4 regions of the Rahnella sp. RcJ3 genome follow, and region 2 is predicted to be linked to each of the others. Evidence: predicted binding sites of a transcription regulator. Region 2 holds the regulator's gene; each other region holds the start of a gene.
The links. Region 2 encodes CRP, which controls carbon source genes, mostly activating them, when cyclic AMP is high. Its sites were predicted from a motif close to ATGTGANNNNNNTCACAT; they were not measured.
Positions count from the first base shown of each region.

Region 1: the regulator CRP is predicted to act here: its motif matches at 1,799-1,816, upstream of rhaB (rhamnulokinase).
Region 3: the regulator CRP is predicted to act here: its motif matches at 1,403-1,420, upstream of DXU84_RS10230 (PTS glucitol/sorbitol transporter subunit IIC).
Region 4: the regulator CRP is predicted to act here: its motif matches at 1,569-1,586, upstream of gntK (gluconokinase).

Region 1 covers NZ_QSNX01000016.1:18,535-21,684, forward strand. The annotation lists gene DXU84_RS19050 (L-rhamnose isomerase) at 1-210, opposite strand, end outside; gene rhaB (rhamnulokinase) at 207-1,691, opposite strand; gene rhaS (HTH-type transcriptional activator RhaS) at 2,032-2,859, shown strand; gene rhaR (HTH-type transcriptional activator RhaR) at 2,943-3,150, shown strand, end outside.
Region 2 covers NZ_QSNX01000014.1:100,812-103,961, reverse strand. The annotation lists gene DXU84_RS18265 (phosphoribulokinase) at 1-867, shown strand, start outside; gene DXU84_RS18260 (OsmC family protein) at 871-1,278, opposite strand; gene crp (cAMP-activated global transcriptional regulator CRP) at 1,641-2,273, shown strand; gene DXU84_RS18250 (YccS/YhfK family putative transporter) at 2,335-3,150, shown strand, end outside.
Region 3 covers NZ_QSNX01000006.1:171,887-175,036, forward strand. The annotation lists gene DXU84_RS10225 (PTS glucitol/sorbitol transporter subunit IIB) at 1-720, opposite strand, end outside; gene DXU84_RS10230 (PTS glucitol/sorbitol transporter subunit IIC) at 768-1,316, opposite strand; gene cueO (multicopper oxidase CueO) at 1,575-3,150, opposite strand, start outside.
Region 4 covers NZ_QSNX01000007.1:12,138-15,287, forward strand. The annotation lists gene gntU (gluconate transporter) at 1-863, opposite strand, end outside; gene gntK (gluconokinase) at 860-1,399, opposite strand; gene yahO (DUF1471 family periplasmic protein YahO) at 1,894-2,172, shown strand; gene DXU84_RS25000 (hypothetical protein) at 2,243-2,389, shown strand; gene DXU84_RS10740 (CopD family protein) at 2,437-2,868, opposite strand; gene DXU84_RS10745 (TetR/AcrR family transcriptional regulator) at 3,074-3,150, shown strand, end outside.

The DNA of each region.
Region 1 (3,150 bases), on a different contig from region 2:
GCGCGCTTTGCCGGGATAATTACCGGTCGCCTGAATACCGCCGGTCAGGTTGCCCTCAGGGTTTTCGAAGCCAGCGACATCATCCCCCTGCCAGCAATGGATAGAAACGGGCAGGGTATCAAGTTGTTTGATTGCAGCTTCGGCATCAATACCCAACTGTGCAAAGCGTTCTTTGGCAAGTGTCCATGCTTGATCGATAGATGAAGTCATACTGCGAGTTCCTCATTGACGTGACAGAGCGCCTGAAAACGGCGCCAGTGAATAGCGAAATCCGCGTGAATACGTGGAATGTAGTGGTGTTGCTCAAAATTCGTGGCAACAATGCGACGAAATTCAGCGGTATCTTTGACGGCGTTTAACGCCATCAGCTGGCAGCCGATATTGCCAAGCGTTGAAGCTTCCACCGGGCCTGCGCTGACGCTGACCTGACAGACATCAGCACAAAGCTGATTCAGGAACTGGTTCTGACTGCCGCCGCCAACGATGTGGATATCTTCCAGCGGTGTCCCTTGTAAATCAGCAAGTTGCAAGGCGATTTTGCGATACAACATGGCAAGGCTGTCGAAAATACAACGCGCCAGTTCAGCTGGCGACTCTGGCACCGGATCACCCGCCTGACGACAGGCATCGCGAATGGCATCCACCATAGAGGGGGGATTGATAAAACGATCTTCGTTCGGGTTAATCAGATAAGTGAACGGCGTGACGTTTTTAGCCAGCGTGATTAATGACGGTAAATCCTGGATGTTCAGTTCGCGGCAAACCCGCTGGAACAGCCATAAGCCCATGATATTGCGCAACACCCGATAGCTGCCGTCGATACCGCCTTCGTTGGTGATATTGTCGTGGAGTGCCTGGGCATGGTTAAAAGCGTGCGGGCTTTCAATGCCCATCAGCGACCAGGTGCCGGAACTGAGATAGGCGCTGTGTGAACTGGTCAGCGGGGCGGCAACCACCGCGCTGGCGGTATCGTGCGTTGCGACGCTGAATACCGGTACGCTGCGTCCGCGAGGGCTTTTCCACAGTCCCGGGGAGTTACCCGGCTGTGTAGGTTTTTGCAACCAGCGGCGCGGCACACCTGCAAGTTTCAGCAAATCTTCATCCCAGTCACCGGTGGCGAGATTGAGCATCTGTGTGGTGCTGGCGTTGGTGTATTCCCAGTTCAGTTTTCCGGTGAGGCGGTAAAGGAAATAATCCGGGATCATCAGCATGTGGGCTGCTTTACTGACGATTTCAGGCTGTTGTTCGCTCAGCGCGCGCAACTGGTAAAGTGTGTTAAACGGCATGAACTGAATGCCGGTTTTCTGGTACAAATTCTCGCGGCCAAACTGCTGTTCCATCCGCGCCATCACGCCTTCCGTGCGGTTGTCACGATAAGCAACCGGCAAGCCGACCCGCTGCCCCTGTGCATCAAGCAGGACATAATCCACTCCCCAGGTATCAATCCCGATACCGTCAAGCTGAACGCCGGACGCGTCGAGGCGATTCAGCCCTTCAAGTATGTGTTTCTCCAGCGCATCAAGGTCCCAGGTATCGTGGCCATCAACGCGGATCAGGTTATTAGGAAAACGGTGGATTTCTTTCAGTGTCAGCGTCGCTGCCGGATCGGGATCCTGACGGGTAAACGTCGCCAGCATCACCCGGCCGCTGGAAGCGCCGAGGTCAATAGCGGCAAGATGGTGTGTTCTCATAGCGGCCATTCCTTATTGAATATGTGGCCAGTGTAGGGGAGGTGCCTGAGGGACACCTTCCGGTGATTGCCACCGGTTTTGGCGGGATGGCAGCATTAAAAAGGTAGATGCGAGGCAGATCACATAACGGTTCAAAGCTGACTGAAACAGGGTTTTGCCGCGCCGGAGTAAACCGGAATACGCGATTGTGATCTTTGCCGCAGATCTGCATCACGACAGGCTGAATCTTTGAAATATGACCGTTTATGGCGCTTTTACTGCCGTGGTTTGAAGGCAAAACCGCAGGGCGCAGGGTAGGGTTGGTTCCCGAAGCACAAGGATTTTGAACCGGAGGTGATACATGACGTTACTGAGAGGTGATGATTATTTTGCGGCACCTGAGCTGACTGTGACGGTTGAGCGGCGGCTTCCGCAAGATGTATTCCCGGAGCACTACCATGATTTCCACGAAATTATGCTGGTGGAAAGCGGATCGGGTGTGCATATCTTCAATGACAACCCTTATACACTGACGGCCGGTACGGTCTGTTTCGTGCGCGCCAGCGATCATCATCTGTTTGAAAATGTGGATAACCTGCGGCTGACCAATGTGCTGTTCCGCTCGCCGAAGGCGTTCCGGTTCATTCAGGACGTCGGCCACTTCCTTCCTCAGGAACATCACTATCAGTCACAGGTCCACTGGCAGCTCAGTCCGTGCGTGCTTCAGCAGGTACTGAACTGCATCACCCAGCTTGCAGCGTTGCCTGACAGTGTTGAAATGGAACACATCGCGACCCGTGAAAGTCTGTTTTTACAACTGCTGATCCTGCTTTATCAGGACTGTTTCCAGTCACAATTGCGAGATACCTCGGAAAACAGGGTCAATCAACTTTTGCAATGGCTCCAGTCGCATTACAGTGAGGACGTCAACTGGACCGAGGCTGCAGAACGTTTTTCGCTGGCGCTGAGAACATTACATCGTCAGATGAAGCATTACACCGGCATGACGCCACAGCGGTATCTCAACCGACTGAGGTTGCTGGAGGCGCGCCGTCGTTTACATCATAGCGATCAAAGTATTACCGACATCGCCTATGCCTGCGGCTTCAGTGACAGTAACCACTTCTCGACACAGTTTCGTCGGGAGTTTTCGGTGTCGCCAAAACTCATGCGTGATCAGTTGCGTTAAACGGCACCTCTCGCGGTTTCCGGTATTCTTACCTGAGAACTGCCTCGTTTATTTTGTCGTCAAACGGGTTTGAGATTGCATCTATGTCATTGAAATTGAATAAAAATGACTTCTTCCTGACCAAAATGAATTCGGTCGTGGTGGCTGAACGTCACCCGCAGGCCGACTTTCCGAGTCATGACCATGATTTTGATGAACTGGTCATTGTCTGGCGTGGTAATGGTCTGCATGTCTGGAACGACATCCCTTATCCCATCACCTGTGGTGACTTGTTTTATATTAATTCGCGGG
Region 2 (3,150 bases):
TCAGCCAAACATCCTGTTATTGCCGTGACCGGTTCGAGCGGTGCAGGCACCACGACCACCAGCGTGGCATTTCGTAAAATATTTCAGCAGCTTGGTTTGCGTGCGGCGGAACTGGAAGGCGACAGTTTTCATCATTTCACCCGTCCTGAAATGGATGCGGCAATACGCAAGGCGCGCGATCTGGGACGTCATATCAGCTACTTCGGGCCGGAAGCCAATGACTTTGGTTTGCTGGAAAAAAGCTTTATCGAATACGGTAAAACAGGCACTGGCCGTTCACGTAAGTATCTGCATACTTATGACGAAGCCGTTCCCTACAATCAGGTGCCGGGTACCTTTACGCCGTGGCAGGCGTTGCCGGAACCGACGGATATTTTGTTTTACGAAGGGTTACACGGTGGTGTGGTGGCGGACAAAATTGACGTTGCCGCGCAGGTCGACCTGCTGGTCGGCGTAGTGCCTATCGTCAACCTCGAATGGATCCAGAAACTGGTGCGCGATACCGGCGAGCGCGGGCATTCCCGTGAAGCGGTGATGGATTCCGTCGTGCGTTCGATGGATGACTATATCAATTACATTACGCCGCAGTTTTCCCGCACACACATCAATTTCCAGCGGGTACCCACCATCGACACCTCGAACCCGTTTGCCGCCAAAGCCATTCCGTCACTGGATGAAAGCTTTGTGGTGATTCATTTTCAGGGACTGGATGACATCGATTTCCCGTATCTGCTGGCCATGCTGCAAGGGTCGTTTATCTCGCACATCAAAACACTGGTGGTGCCGGGCGGCAAAATGGGGCTGGCGATGGAGCTGATCATGGCGCCGCTGGTGCAGCGCCTGATGGAAGGCAAGAAGATCGAGTAAACTTTATTCGGCTGCAATCACTTCAAAGCTGTGGGTGATTGTGGCTGCTTTCCCCAGCATCAGAGACACAGAACAGTATTTTTCGGCAGACAGGCTGACCGCACGTTCAACAATCTTATCGGTCAGATCCTTACCGGTGACGATAAAATGCAGATTGATGTGAGTGAACAGACGCGGCGCTTCTTCGCGGCGTTGTGAGGTCAGCTTCACTTCACAATCACGCACGTCATTACGACCTTTTTGCAAAATTGACACCACGTCGATTGCACTACACCCCCCTGCGGACATCAGTAACATTTCCATCGGGCTTGGGGCTTTATCACCCGCGTTTCCATCCATTGAAATCTGATGACCCGATGCAGACTCACCTAAAAATGTCAGTCCTTCAACCCATTTGACACGTGCATGCATGAACTATTCTCCCGGTGAATAAACTTGTCGAAATCTGCTCTCAGAGTACCCTTTCACCTAAAATCTGGCAACGTAACCCGATCGCCATCATGCTGAAGCGAGACAACAGAAGACAGCATCTCAAACCTGTGCTACAAACAAAGCCGAAACATACTTTCCAGTAAATTGCGGTGACGGTTTTTGCGGTTTAAGTACAGAACCCACGGTGATGACAGCAATAAACAGGCTGTTGCACTCCGACATCCGCTTGCAGCATTTCTGGAGAGTTATATGCTGAAAGGGCGCTTTGGATTTGAAGTGCCGTACAGGGAACTCTGAGCCCTGTGATTTTGGGCAGCGATAACAACAGAGGATAATAGCAAATGGTTCTCGGCAAGCCACAAACAGACCCGACTCTTGAATGGTTCCTGTCTCACTGTCATATACATAAGTATCCTTCTAAAAGTACGCTGATTCACCAGGGTGAAAAAGCCGAAACGCTTTACTACATCGTGAAAGGGTCAGTTGCTGTCCTGATTAAAGATGAAGAAGGCAAGGAAATGATACTGTCCTACCTTAACCAAGGTGACTTCATCGGTGAGCTGGGACTCTTCGAAGAAGGTCAGGAACGCAGTGCCTGGGTACGTGCTAAAACTGCCTGTGAAGTGGCTGAAATTTCATATAAAAAATTCCGCCAGCTGATTCAGGTTAACCCGGATATTCTGATGCGTCTCTCCGCGCAGATGGCCAACCGTCTGCAAGTGACGTCAGAGAAAGTCGGCAACCTTGCCTTCCTTGACGTTACCGGTCGTATCGCTCAAACCTTGCTCAATCTGGCTAAACAGCCTGATGCAATGACCCATCCGGACGGGATGCAAATCAAGATTACCCGCCAGGAAATTGGCCAAATCGTCGGTTGTTCACGTGAAACAGTCGGACGCATTCTCAAAATGCTGGAAGATCAAAGCCTGATCTCCGCACACGGTAAAACGATTGTCGTTTACGGCACACGTTAATCCCTCAAAAATTGGCGCGGCAAAACACTGTCGCGCCTTTTTTATGGGCTAAGCTTTACCCATGACGCTATGGCGAAGACTGTTTTACCATCCTGAAGTGAACTACGCGCTGCGCCAGACGCTGGTGTTGTGCTTACCTGTTGGCATTTGCTGGCTGTTTGGCAATTTGCAAATGGGCCTGCTGTTTTCCCTCTGCCCGGCCTGTTGTAACATCGCCGGTCTGGATACCCCGCATAAACGCTTTTTCAAACGCCTGCTCGTCGGCGGTTCACTCTTTGCCGTGAGCAGCCTTCTGCTGCAACTGATGCTCGAAAGCTGGCATATACCGCTGCCGCTGATCATGCTGTCGCTGGCGTTACTGCTCGGCGTCACCGGTGAAATCAGCCCGCTGCATGCGCGCCTGCTGCCCGGTGCGCTGGTGGCGACTATCTTCACGCTGAGTATGGTGGGCGTGCGCCCGATGTGGCAGGCCCCGGTGTTGTTCGCCGCTGGCACAGCCTGGTACGGATTGTTTAACTGGGCGTGGTTTCGTATTTCGGAAGAACAGCCGATGCGCGAAACACTCAGCCAGCTCTATCTGCAACTCGCGGATTATTTCGAAGCCAAGTACAGCCTGCTGACGCAACACACCGATCCCGAAACCGCGTTACCCCCACTGCTAGCCCGCCAGCAGCAGGTTATCGACCTGATTGCCCTGCTTTATCAGCAATTACACATGTTGCCCCAGCACGGACATCATCATCACCATAAGCGGCTGTTTCAGCGTTTTCAGGTGGCGCTCGATTTGCAGGAGCACATTACAGTGAGCCTGCATCAGCCGGAAGAAGTGCAGAAACTGGTGGAGGAAAGCCATGCCGAAGCGGTTATCCGCCGAAAT
Region 3 (3,150 bases), on a different contig from region 2:
GAGGAAAGGAGAAAGCAACGGGAAGGAACAGATCAGCGCCAGCATCACCAACCCGACGGGGCTTTTCGCCAACGGCGTCAGCCCGTGCGCCACCAGATCACCCAGCCCGGAGGCCATAATGATGCCGATCAGCGCCGCCACGAACGCCATAAATGGCAGGATGGTTTTGAGCACGGTGTCGATGGTGTCGCGCCCGGCCTGGAATAAAACGGCTACGCCGGAGCCCATCCCCATCCCGACTTTCGCCAGCAGGCCGTCGCTTTGTTCGGTAATTTTTTTAGTGGTGTCGTAGTCGCGTCCTGCCGCAGCCGGTGCGGGTTTAGCCGCTGCGCTTACCGGCTCAGCCGCCTCTGCGCTTTCCAGCACGATGTCATGCTCACGGACACCGGAAACATAAATGTCTTCGGTAATAAACTGCGCCAGCGGGCCTGATTTGCCGGTCGAATGGATATTAACCGTCGGGATGCGTCGCTTTGGGTAGATGCCGCAGCGCAGCGTGCCGCCACAGTCGATTACCGCCACACCGATTTCCTCTGCCGGTGGCTCACCTTCTTTAAAACCGTCTACCGTTTCCCAGCCGGTCAGTTCTGCCAGCTTGTCGACAATCGCCGGGCGGGTGCCCGCCGTGATATACATCACTTTTTTGCCGGGTACCGCCTCAATCAGCAACGGACCACCCCAGCCACCTTCACCCCGGTTAATGCGAATCGTAACGCTCATTTTCTGCTCCGCTTTTTAGAATTTGACCTGATTAGAATTGAACCTGATTACAACTGAACCTCACGATCAAGCTGAATGCCCATCTTGCGTTCAAAGATGCGGGTGGTGAGATCCGTTACCCAGCCGCGGAAGAAGTTAGTCACCATACCGACCAGGAAATAACTGACGGCCAGCGGCCCGAGCGGTAATCCCAGCGTGGTCAGTCCGCTGGCAACGCCGAGATACACAAACAGTTCGCCGGGGTTAATATGCGGGAAGAGTCCGTTCATGGAATGGCAGCTGTAGGAGCCTGCGGCGTAATAGCTGGGTTTGTAGATTTCAGGCATAAAACGCCCGAGGCTGAGGGTCATCGGATTGCAGAAAACAAAGGTGCCAATCACCGGTAACAGCAGATAACGTGAAACCGGATTTCCGGCACAACGCTGCGCCAGACGTTCGATCCGCCGCTGTCCGACAAACACGATCAGCGCGTTCATGACGACCAGCAAACTAATTAAGAGAGGCAGAATGCCGGTGACCATGCCGACAAACACCTCTCCCCCTTTTTGAAACAGGCCGATAAACCACTCGGCACCGTGCGTTATTACATCGATCATCATCTTCTCCTGTAGGGATACGTGGGTTTAAGCTTTCATGTTTTGTTACTCCACGCTGAAAATATAATCATATTGAATTTATATTAATTATATATTGATCACATTTTGAAAGTTTAATCTTTCAAATTGAAAGATAGATGTTCGAAGGAGTAGCACAGGCAAAGAAAGAAACGGGAGGGAAGGGAAAGAGGCGGGCCGGAGGATCGCCCCCGGCCGCTGATTTTTAAGAAATTACAGAAAGGAAAGCAGTAAACCGGATCACGCGGATACCGTAAAGCCGAGCATCATGCCGGTGTCTTCGTGTTCCAGCAGATGACAGTGCGCCATGTAAGCATGTTGTTTATCCGCCAGATGATTAAAGCGCACCAGCACTTCGCTGCGGGCGCCTTCAACGCGCACGATGTCCTTCCAGCCCTGACGATGGGGCGCGACCGGCTGACCGTTTTCAGAAAGAATACGGAACTGTGTGCCGTGGATATGGAAAGGATGCAGCATCATGTCGCCTTCGCCCGAAAGGGTCCATTTCTCATACTGGCCTTGTTTCACATCGAAAGCGGGCAGGTTCATGTCGTAGGCTTTGCCGTTAATTTTGTTGCCCTGCATGAAATCATAACCACCGGACGATTGACTCATGTCCATTCCTGCCATACCGCCATGACCGTCGTGACCGGAACCGGACATACCCGGCATTGCGGCCATCCCGCCCCCGCCGTGATCCATGCTCATGCCGGCCATCGCCTTGTGGCCATAACGTTTCATCAGCGCCGCCATACCCTGCTGATCAAGCTGCGGATCCATCATCAGTTGCAGCCAGCGGGTCGGCAGATTATCCACTGACACCAGCGCCGGAAGCGGCAACAGCGTGTCCGGCAATGAACTGCCGCTTTGGGTCAGCGTCGGCTGAATGCGTAACACCGGCAACGGTTTGTCGAACGGTGCCAGCGTCATGCCCATTTGCTTCACCGGCAGCGTGACCAGATCAAAGGCTTTGCCATCGCTGCAATCAATCAGCACTTCAAAACGCTCGCCCATCAGCAGCGGCAAATCGCTGACTTTCACCGGCTCAGGCAGGAAACCGCCGTCACTGGCGATGACATACATCGGCCGCTGATCGCTGGTGGCGATGTGCAGCGAACGTGCATTACAGCCATTGAGTAAACGAAAACGTACCCAGCCACGGGAAATTCCGTGCTGCGGATACACCGCGCCGTTGGTCAGCATGTGTTGCCCGAACCAGCCGACGGCGGCGGTCATGACGTCCATCTGATAATCGATTTTACCGGCGTCGTTCAGGCGCTTATCCTGCAAAATGACCGGAATATCATCCACGCCCCAGCGTTTTGGGATCTGCAACAGATCACTGCTTTCATCTTCGATCAGCACCAGCCCGGCGAGCCCCATCGCCACCTGATAACCGCTGGTCTGATGCGGATGCGGGTGGAACCAGCAGGTCGATGCGGGTTGATCAAGTTGCAAACTGACTTTGCGATTCTGGCCGGGTTCGATTAATCCCTGCGGCCCGCCATCCACGTCACCGGGAATTTCCAGCCCGTGCCAGTGAACGGTGCTGGCCACATCCAGCCGGTTATTGATGGTGACGCTGACCGGTTTCCCACGACGGATACGCAACGCGGGGCCGAGAAGATTACCGTTTACGCCCCAGGTTTCAGTGTTCACGCCGGGCAGAAACTGGCTCTGCCCGCGCTGTAATGTGAGCGTAATGGCGCTGCGGATATCCGGTTCGAGCAATGCCGGGATGGGCAATGCCGGGCGGTCAGCGGCGAGCGCGAAGCGGCTCCAGCCGGGCAGCATACTGGCGGCGCCCATCAGGGTC
Region 4 (3,150 bases), on a different contig from region 2:
GTCATGCCGCGTGGTTTTGCCAGCCCGTAAATGACAATCAGGCAGGCAATCAGAATGGCGGTAAACGGATGGCCGATAAACTCCAGCCAGTCGTGCAATGGCGTACCCGCCGTGACAAAGCGTGCGCCGATGGTTTTCATTCCCACCAACACCAGCGGACACAAAATCAGCGCCAGACTGAAACCGAATGACGGCAGGTTATCTTTGTTGAGCGTCGGGGCATTTTCTTCAACAGGCATCGGCCAGCTGACATGACGGCTGATAAAATTGCCGTACAGCGGACCGGCGATCAGCATGCCGGCAATCGCGGCCACCAGACCGATGGCGATCATCCAGCCAAAATCGGCATTCATCTGCGACGCCAGCAGCATCGGGACCGGCCCCGGAAGCAGGAAACACGCCGCTGCCGCGACACCGGCAAATAACGGGATCGCCAGCCTGACGATGTTGCCGTCAGTACGGCGCGCCACCGCGAACACGATGCCAATCAGCAGCACAATCGCCACATCGAAAAACAGCGGCAAGGCGCAAACCAGCCCGGCAATCCCGAGAGCATAATGGGCTTTGTTTTTGCCAAAACGATTCAGTAAATGGGCCGCAATTTGGTCAAGTGCGCCGACTTCATGCAGGATCTTGCCGAACATCGCCCCCAGCGCCACCACAATCGCCAGAAAACCCAGCGTGCTGCCCATGCCTTTCTGCATGGTGTCGGCAATGGTATTGACCGGCATGCCGGAGAAAATCCCGGCGGCAATCGACACCAGCATCAGCGCGACGAACGCGTGCATACGCACTTTCATCACCAGAAAAAGCAGCAGCAACACGGAGCCTGCTGCAGTACCGACTAAAGTCACTGTATTCACGCGCAATGCTCCTGTTGCTGAAAACTACGGATGTGTTGCAGGGTCTCTGCAATCACCGCATCAAGCGGCTGGTGAATGCCGATGGTGATCACGTCACTTTCTTCAGCGCCAGGTTGTTCGAGTGCTGCAAACTGTGAGATCAGCATCTGCGATTTAAAAAAGTGCCCTTTGCGTGCGGCCATGCGTTCTTCGATGACCGGGAATTCGCCCTGTAAATAGATGAAAGACAGGTTGGCGTTGCCTGCGCGCAGACGATCGCGGTAACGTTTTTTCAATGCCGAGCAGATGATGACCGACACATTATTGGTACGCTGCATGGCAAACGCGGCATCATTGAGGGCGGCCAGCCACGGCGCGCGGTCGTCATCATTGAGGGCATCACCGGCGGCCATTTTCAGGATATTACTGCGGGGATGTAAGAAATCGCCGTCAAGAAAACCGGCGGAAAGCTGGTGTGCCACGGCGTTGGCGACGGCTGATTTTCCGCTGCCTGATACGCCCATAAACACATAAATTCGGTTCTGATCATTGTTCACGGTTGCGCTCCTCGACTGGTTAAAAAACGCGAAAGACGGGTCAGTGGTTTTATTCGTTATGTCCACCCTGTTCATGTTTATCCGCAATGTTACCGGTAACATGTTATCGGTAACATTATCAGAGGCTTTTTCACCCGTGACAATCTGCCCGTGCAGGGGAAAAGCATAAATGTGATCTGCTTCAAAGTTAATTATTAGCAATGAAACATATTTCGGACGGGGGTTAACAGATGGATAACATGCGCAGGCGAAACGAAAAGTATGTGATTGCTATTACTGTGTACAAAACCTCCGGCACAAAAGACTAAAAACCGCACCGGTTGCTTAATTTTTTCTTCCCTCCTTGTAATTATTGACTTCCTTGTCTATTACTAAATGGCAGTGATAACTCACTCTTTTAAACAGTGAGTTATTGATTAACAGGGTTTCACTAAATAAACAGCTTTCTATTACTTTCCTTCAATTTACTGGGCAATTTAAAATCTGAGGATTACATGAAAATATCTAAAGCTCTGCTGGCAGTGGCTGTGATGGGCTGTGTCTCTTTCAGCACTTATTCTGCTGAATTAATGAAGAAAATAGATTTTGAAAAAGTGGCTTCTGAGTATACCAAAGTCGGCTCTGTGACCACCTCAAATAAAACCTCGCAGTCCGGCGCCATTGAAGATCTTTCTAAGAAAGCCGATAAAAAAGGCGGCGATGTATTTGTATTAACCTCCGGTAATACCAACAATAAAATTCACGGTACTGCTGACGTTTATAAGAAAAAATAAGTATTTTGTTTTCTGCACAATAAGCAATAAAAAGAAGCCTGCAAATTTGCGGGCTTTTTAATGGACGATTATGCTGCTGTCGGCTCCGCTGATGCTGGTTATTATCGGGCTGGGATCGTTTGCCGTGCGCGAAAACCATTCGCTGACAATTTTAAAGGAAGGCAATATTCCGCCGGTGCCCTGCACCCTGATTGCGCTGGTGAACGGCGAGTCATAAAAAAATCCACGCTTTCACGTGGATTGAGTTTTGCGGGAAACCGGATGTCAGAAAGGCCTGATTATCGCCAAAATACCAATGAGGATCACACCGACAATAATCACCGCGCTGGCGTTGCGCACCAGCGCGAAATCTTTCACCGGCTGACCGGTGGCGCGACGACGTAAATCGCCGGAAAGCAGCCCGTGCAGCGCGGAGAGAACCAGCACCACCACCATTTTTATCAGCAGCCAGGCATGGGGGAATTTGCCATAACTGACGATCATCACGATGCCCGCCACCCACAACAGGATCATCGCCGGGCTGGTGACACTGCGCGTCCATTTGCGCACGGTTTCCAATAACAACGTCTGCCCTGCACTTTCCGCAGTACCGGATGTCCGCGAACAGGCCATCGATACCAGCGCCATCGCCAGCATGCCGCCAATCCACAATACGCCCGCAATCACGTGCAAGGCGTTGAGCCATTCATGAAGCATTTTTATCCCTCCGGAAGTTAACAATAATTCTGCCTGCCGCAGATGACCTCAACCTGCTGTCTCTCCACAACTTTTAGCGGATTATGGCGGTTTCCCACACGAAAGGCACGGTTAAGTCGTCACTTTTTCTTATTCTCAGCCGGTGTTTACATTGAGTAGGTAGACTGGTATACCTATCAGCAAGATGAACAACACGAGTAAAAAAATGTCCACCACAGACTCCTCTCCTGAAAGCGCCCGCGACCGGCTTCTCGGTGCCGCCCGGGTTCTGTTTTATAACAA